2 regions of the Pseudarthrobacter linnaei genome follow, and region 2 is predicted to be linked to the other one. Evidence: predicted binding sites of a transcription regulator. Region 2 holds the regulator's gene; the other holds the start of a gene.
What was found. Region 2 encodes LexA, which represses DNA repair genes until DNA is damaged. Its sites were predicted from a motif close to TCGAACANNTGTTCGA; they were not measured.
Positions count from the first base shown of each region.

Region 1: the regulator LexA is predicted to act here: its motif matches at 1,194-1,209, upstream of ACZYZ3_RS13790 (LexA family protein).

Region 1 is NZ_JBVAYX010000016.1:1,257-4,664, forward strand. Features, by position in the region: gene ACZYZ3_RS13785 (hypothetical protein) at 1-47, shown strand, start outside; gene ACZYZ3_RS13790 (LexA family protein) at 1,224-1,655, shown strand; gene ACZYZ3_RS13795 (Y-family DNA polymerase) at 1,703-3,001, shown strand; gene ACZYZ3_RS13800 (hypothetical protein) at 3,083-3,408, shown strand, end outside.
Region 2 is NZ_JBVAYX010000019.1:34,418-37,825, reverse strand. Features, by position in the region: gene ACZYZ3_RS14955 (histidinol-phosphate transaminase) at 1-44, opposite strand, end outside; gene ACZYZ3_RS14950 (LysM peptidoglycan-binding domain-containing protein) at 101-553, opposite strand; gene lexA (transcriptional repressor LexA) at 912-1,661, shown strand; gene ACZYZ3_RS14940 (hypothetical protein) at 1,822-2,226, shown strand; gene ACZYZ3_RS14935 (ATP-dependent DNA helicase) at 2,543-3,408, opposite strand, start outside.

The sequences.
Region 1 (3,408 bases), on a different contig from region 2:
ATTTCCGGCAGGAGGGCAACGACTGGGCCACGCCACCACGACTATGACTCAGTACGGGAACACACCCTCGGGGTGTGGATCCACGCCCAGCGGTACAAACGGCGCCGCGGGGACCTCGACCCCGTGAAGGTCAAGCTCCTGGACAATGCTGCTCCGGGATGGCAGACGGGGCGAACCCGTGGCCGCCCTCCCCGCCGGTAAACGTGACATCGCGCCTCCCCCGTCGGCCAGCGGTCATGACGTCACAACTGCTAGTAGACTCAGATCGGCTCTCCAGTCCCCCCAGCTTGGAGAGCCGGGAGCCTCCGCGTTTGAGTCCTGGACTCGCGCGGAGGCTTTTCCTAATACGTCCTCCAACTACCGCGCTTCTGCCAGCGGCGATCAAACCGGACGCGACCCCGGAGAGGGCGTCGATGACCGAGCCGGGTTCCGTCAGGCGGCCGGCACGACGCCCCGGACTCCCCCGCTCGGGCGGCCGGGAAGCGGCGCGACGCGTTCAGGGACCGGGTGTGGAGTCGGCTGAGGACGTCCGGCAGGGGCTTCCAGCTCGGCGAGCGGGAGTTCGCGGTGGATAAGGTAATCGCACGCTGCCGGTCCGGTCATCCTCAGATCCGGGCACCGTCGTCCACGGTTTTCAATGCGGACATTGGCTGCGCGTAAACCGGCTCTGAACGCCCTGCCACCCACGGGTGCAACCCCTTCGAGCCCGCACCAGCTCAGGTACAAGCCATACAGTTCCTCCACGCTGAGGCCATCCCCGCCAGGATCTGCGGCGACGCACTCGTTGAGGAAATCTTCCAGTGGTGTCTTCGTCATCGTGGCCTCCTGCATCCTGGCGGCGTAGCCGCTCAAATGAAACAGCAACAGCATGAATGTGAAGCATGACCAGCCCAGAAACGGACGTAGAACACTAAGAATCTAGGAGCACTCTTTTCCCCCGTCAACCAGATTTTCCGGGGCGAGCCCGGTGGACCATAGGTGCCTTGGTTGTCACGCGGCGTGGCGCGCGCAGGCCGTCGAGGAGCGTGAAGCAGAGCCGCAGCGAGGGTCCCACCAGGTTGTGCCCACTGGGGTCAGGCGGAGCCCTCCGCACAGCTCAGGGCTGTCCCCGTTGGCGTACAACCCGTCCCCTCTTTGGATCGCCCAAACCTTCGATAGTTCCTTTGTCGTGGCCACGATGTAGGGTTAATGAATCGAACATATATTCGAATAAAAGGTGTGTTGTGGGCGTTGTTGTTGGTCCCCGTGTGATAGATGCGGGTGCATCGTTGTTGTCGGTGCTGATCTCTCCGGTCGCCGTTGCGGCCGGGTATCCCTCGCCGGCGCAGGACTACTTTGATGGCCGGATCGACCTGAACGAGCACCTGATCAAGGACATCACCAGCACCTACGTCGTGCGGGTGTCCGGGGACTCGATGGCCGGCGCCGGCATCAGCGACGGTGACGAACTGATCGTCAACCGTGCCCTGGAACCGGTGGACGGGGCCGTGGTCGTTGCCGTCCTCGACGGAGAGTTGACCATCAAACGGCTGCGGATCACGGGCACCGGCGTCGTGCTGCAGGCAGAGAACCCGGCCTACCCGGATATCCGGGTGCCGTCGTTATCGGATCTGGTCATCTGGGGCGTCGCGACGCGGTGCCTGCACCATGTTTAAGGAGCGCTATTGCGTTAAACGGGAACGTTGCCGGCAAAGGGTCCGCCATGTCTAAGCCGGCTCTCATGCGGCATATGCCGCAGATCGCGCACGTTGATGTGAACTGCTTCTACGCCTCAGCCGAGCGGGCATTCGCCCCGTCCCTGGAGTGCCGGCCCGTCATCGTCCTCTCGAACAACGATGGCTGTGCCGTCACCCGCTCCCCTGAGGCCAAGGCCCTCGGCATCGCCATGGGTGAGCCGTGGTTCAAACTCGCCCCGCGCGCCAAGGAATGGGGCCTCGTTGCTCTCTCGAGTAACTACGAGCTGTACGGCGACATCAGCGCCCGCGTGATGGAACTCCTTGGCCGGTACTCCGCCTGGCTCGAGGTCTACAGCATCGACGAGGCGTTCCTCGGCGTCAAAGGCACCCCGGAGGAACTCCTGGCCCTGGGCCGGGACATGAAGGCCACCGTCCGGCGCAACGTCGGCGTTCCGGTCTGCGTCGGGATCGCCCCCACGAAGACCCTGGCGAAGCTGGCCAACAAATGGGCCAAAAACAACCCGGACTTCGACGGGGTCTGCCACTGGGACTCCGTCCCCGCCGCCGACAGGGAATCGCTGATGCGCCGCCTGTCCGTTATCGAGATCTGGGGTGTCGCCACCCGGCTGACCAAACGCCTCAACGCCCTGGGCATCCACTCCATTCTTGACCTGTCCCGGGCCGATCCGGTCATGATCCGGGACCGGTTCTCGGTCGTCATGATGCGCACCGTCCTGGAACTCCAGGGAACCCCCTGCATCCCCATGGAAGAAGAACGCATCGGCCGGGACCAGCTCATCTTCTCCCGCTCCTTCGCCACCCCCATCACCACCGCCGCCGGGATCCGGCAGGTCATGAGCGTCTACGGCCAGCAGGCCTCCGCGCGGCTGGCCAAACACGGACTCCAGGCCAAAGTTCTCACCGCGTTCGCCGGCACCTCACACTTCAATCCGAAAGACACCTCCTACCCCTCCGTCTGCGCGCCGCTGCCGATGCCGACCGCGGATCCGGTGATCCTGACCAGGGCCGCCCACGCCCTTCTCCCCCGCATCTGCGAGGGCATCCGGTACGCCAGGGCCGGGATCATGGTCACCGACCTGAGGCCCAGCGGCAATCAGGCGCCCCTGTCCCTGTTCGAAAACCCGCACGAGGAACGCCACGTCGGCACACTTCTGGAAGACATCACCCGCCGGTACGGGCGCGGATCCATCGGACTGGGCCACGGCGGCATCCGGGGCGGGCCGGACTGGACCATGAAACGGGACATGCTCTCCCCCCGCTACACCACCCACTGGGACGAACTCCCCCTCGTCAAAGCCGCCTAACCCCAAACGCACCCTCACCCGCACCCGCACCCACACCCGCACCCGCACCCGCACGACCGCACCACGAAAGAACGCACGCCCATGACCACCATCGAAGCCCCCACCCAGACCAACGAGCTACAGGTCCGGACGGACCCGGCAGGTATACCACTCGCCATCCGCCACGACGGACGGATCTGGCTTGTCGATCCCGACACCGAGTCCCAGCACTGGTTCGGACGCGACGCCTGGTGGGACACCCGGCGCACAGCCGCCGTCGGTAGCGGCGACCTGGTCAGCATCGAGTTCTGGCGGGTACAGGTCCGCCCCAATACTCATTCCTCCCTCCGGACTGTCACTCTGCGCCGCGCACCGCTCTCCACCCAGTGGCTTCTGGAAAGCATCAGCGACGCCGACGAAACAACGGA
Region 2 (3,408 bases):
GTCCGGAGGGGAAGTCGGTTCAGGCGCTCTAGCTGGTCAGTCACTTCACCAGTTTAAGTGAGATTGCGGCAGGCACTGAAACCGTGACGGGTCGAGCGGGCTACTTGGACGGGATAAAGAGCGCCTGGCCGGGAACGACGCGGGCGGCTTCGAGGTTGTTCAGCTGGATGATATCGGTGACGACGTCGCGGGGGTCCCGCTCCGGTGCCATGGATTCGGCGATGGCCCAAAGCGACTCACCGGGCTGCACCGTAACGGTCACAGTGGGGGTCAGCGACAGCCCGGCTGCAGACTCCGCCGCCTTGGCCGGGGCGTTGAGGAAGCCGCTGAGGGTGAGGATGAGCGCGGCCAACAGGATCAGCGGCACCCCGATGAAGACAAAGCGCCCCCGCCGGGTGAGCCGCAACGGCGCCTGCTTGACCCGCTGCTTGCCGGCAGCGCCCTCCCTGCCCACGGCGCCCTGCTGTCCGGCGGACGTACCGCCGTCGGCCCGGCCGTAGTCGCCGAATGTGTCGCGGCCGAAAGTGTCGTGAAATGCGCTTGATGCTGACATGAACTGAGCCCTCCTGGACCATACTGTGCCGCCGGCGTGTTCCTCGTACTTGCCGCCAACCGGCCTAACCTTCGAACAAAGAACCGAACGTCATGCTGTGCCCCAACCGTGCTCTACCCGGAAACTGCGAATGACTAGAACACATATTCGAACCTTGCCTGTTCTGTTTTAGCACTTATTAACGAACAATGTCGAGACTCGCTAGAACAAATGTTTGATAAAGCCCTGTGGCTGGCCTACGTTTGAGTCAAAGAACAACCACTTCTGCAGTTGATCAGCAGGGTCTGACATTTCAGGCCGGAGGTTCCCGGCAGCCGCAGCCACGGCGGCCGGGCGGAACGGAAAGGCGTTGGCGAACATGGCAGCACAAGCCACTGGCGGCAGGGCCACCCAGCGGGGCCCGCAGGCGGCTCGGCCGCCCAAAAGCCTTACCGTCCGGCAAAGGAAGATCCTGGAAACCATCCAGCGCTCCGTCACGGACAACGGCTATCCGCCCTCCATGCGCGAGATCGGCGACACCGTCGGCCTGGCAAGCCTTTCCAGCGTCACCCACCAGCTCTCGCAGCTGGAAAAACTTGGCTATCTGCGGCGCGACCCCAAGCGTCCCCGCGCCATGGAGGTGCTGATGCCGCTGACCCTCGACGAGGGAACCACGAAGATGTCGGGGGCTGAGAAGTCCGGCGGCCTGCGCACGGTCGGCGGTTTGTCCGTGTCCGAGCTGGCCAGCGCCACCGACACCGCCATGGTGCCGCTGGTGGGCCGCATCGCCGCCGGCGGGCCGATCCTGGCCGACCAGGTCGTCGAGGACGTGATGCCGCTGCCCCGCCAGCTCGTGGGCCACGGCGAGCTCTTTATGCTCAAGGTCGCGGGGGACTCGATGATCGACGCCGCCATCTGCGACGGTGACTGGGTCGTGGTACGCCAGCAGGGCGACGCCGTCAACGGTGACATCGTCGCCGCGCTGCTGGACGACGAGGCGACGGTCAAGACGTTCCGTCAGCGCGACGGCCACACCTGGCTGCTGCCGCAAAACACCCAGTATGAGCCCATCCTCGGCGATCACGCCGTCATCATGGGCAAAGTCGTCTCGGTGCTGCGCTCCCTCTAGGACCGGCGGGGCCCCGCCGGCTTGGCTGCGGTAGCTTTCTTGGAGGCCGCTCCATCGACGGGTGCCGGGCTGTCGCCGGGCATGGCCCTCGCGCCGGTTCCGCCGGTTCCGCCGCCCCCTGCCGCCCTCTGCCGCCCCCTGTCGGGCAAGGTTCAGATGAGTGCTTGGCGCAGCGGGCAAAGGAACCGTGGCCAACGGGATGCTGGAGTGCCCGTACTTCACATCAGGTTCCATGATGCAGGCTTCGGTGCCCCGTGGTCCGGGAATGAGCGCCGCGGACAATGCCATAGGGTTCGGCCTCGTCGGCGGCCGCCCGTTGATGACGGTTCAGATCCCGTGTGCGTCCTACGCCGTCCGGGTCAGCATTGCCGGTCAAACGATCACGCCGGATCCGGGGACACTGGAGAGCGTTCTGGGCACGTGCAACTTCCCCTGGGACCATGAACAGGCACGGATGGAACGGTACCTTCGGGCTCCACTTCAGATCGCGCGGCGGGAAAGTGGCATCGTGCTGCACAACCAGGAGTGGGGAGTCACCCTCCACACCCCTGATGAGGCCACCTGATGGGCAGTCGCTTGTCCATACGCGTCAGCAGCCCAGTCGGCCAGGCATTTCCGCAAACAGCCCTCTGGCCGCTCAGGGTTCGCCGGAAAGGGCAGCCACCACGGGAGTCCACGCAGATCGAGGGCGCCTTCGGGCCAGTCGTCCACGGGCCCGGCTCCCGCGCCAGTCGTAGGTCCGTGACTGTGATGGCGTCCCGCGGCGAAACGTCGAGGAGGAGCGCTCAGTCACAATCGTCGGCTGAGGCTCCGCGCGTACACAGCCGCGTCGTTTGGCGGGGCACTGACTAACCACCGGGGTCCTTCGCGTGCCCTCCGGACTACGTGGCGGGCTGCCCGGATTCCTTCGCGAGCCGCGCCAGGGCCGCGAGGGCGACCGCGGGGTCCGTGGTGGGCCAGAACGGCGGCAGGGCGGCGCGGAGGAATCCGCCGTACCGCTCGGTGGAGAGCCGTGAGTCCAGCACTGCCACTACTCCCCTGTCCGTCGTCGTGCGGATCAGGCGACCGGCGCCCTGGGCCAACCGGATGGCGGCGTGGGTCGCGGACACGCTCATGAAGCCGTTGCCGCCGGCCTGGGCCACCGCCCGGGACCGTGCCGTCATCAGCGGATCGTCGGGCCGCGGGAACGGGATCCGGTCGATCACGACGAGACGGCACGACGTCCCCGGCACGTCGACACCCTGCCACAGCGACATGGTGCCGAAGAGGCAGGTGTCGGGTTCGTCCGCGAACTGTTTTACGAGCGCGGTCATGGTCGAATCCCCCTGGCAGAGGATGCTCATGTCCAGCCGCGGCCGCAGGGCCTCAGCGGCGTCCTCGGCGGCGCGCCGGGATGAGAACAGGCACAGTGCCCCGCCGTCGGAGGCCCGGATCAGCTTTTCGAGCTCGTCAAGGGCCTCCGGGGACGTGCCGCGGCCGGGTTTGGGCAGGTGTTTGGCCACATAGAGGATCCCCTGTTTCGGGTACTCGAAGGGCGAGCCGACGTCGACCCCGGTCCAGCTTGGGGCACCCGGTCCGACCAGGCCCAGGCCGGCAGCGGCCGGTTCGAACGCGGACCCGATCGCCAGGGTCGCCGAGGTCAGGATGACAGTGTGGTCCGCGAACAGACCCTCGCGGAGCCGTCCGGCGACGCTGAGCGGGGCGATGTTGATCAGGGCCGGCGCGGATTCGTCGGGCTGGGAGTAGC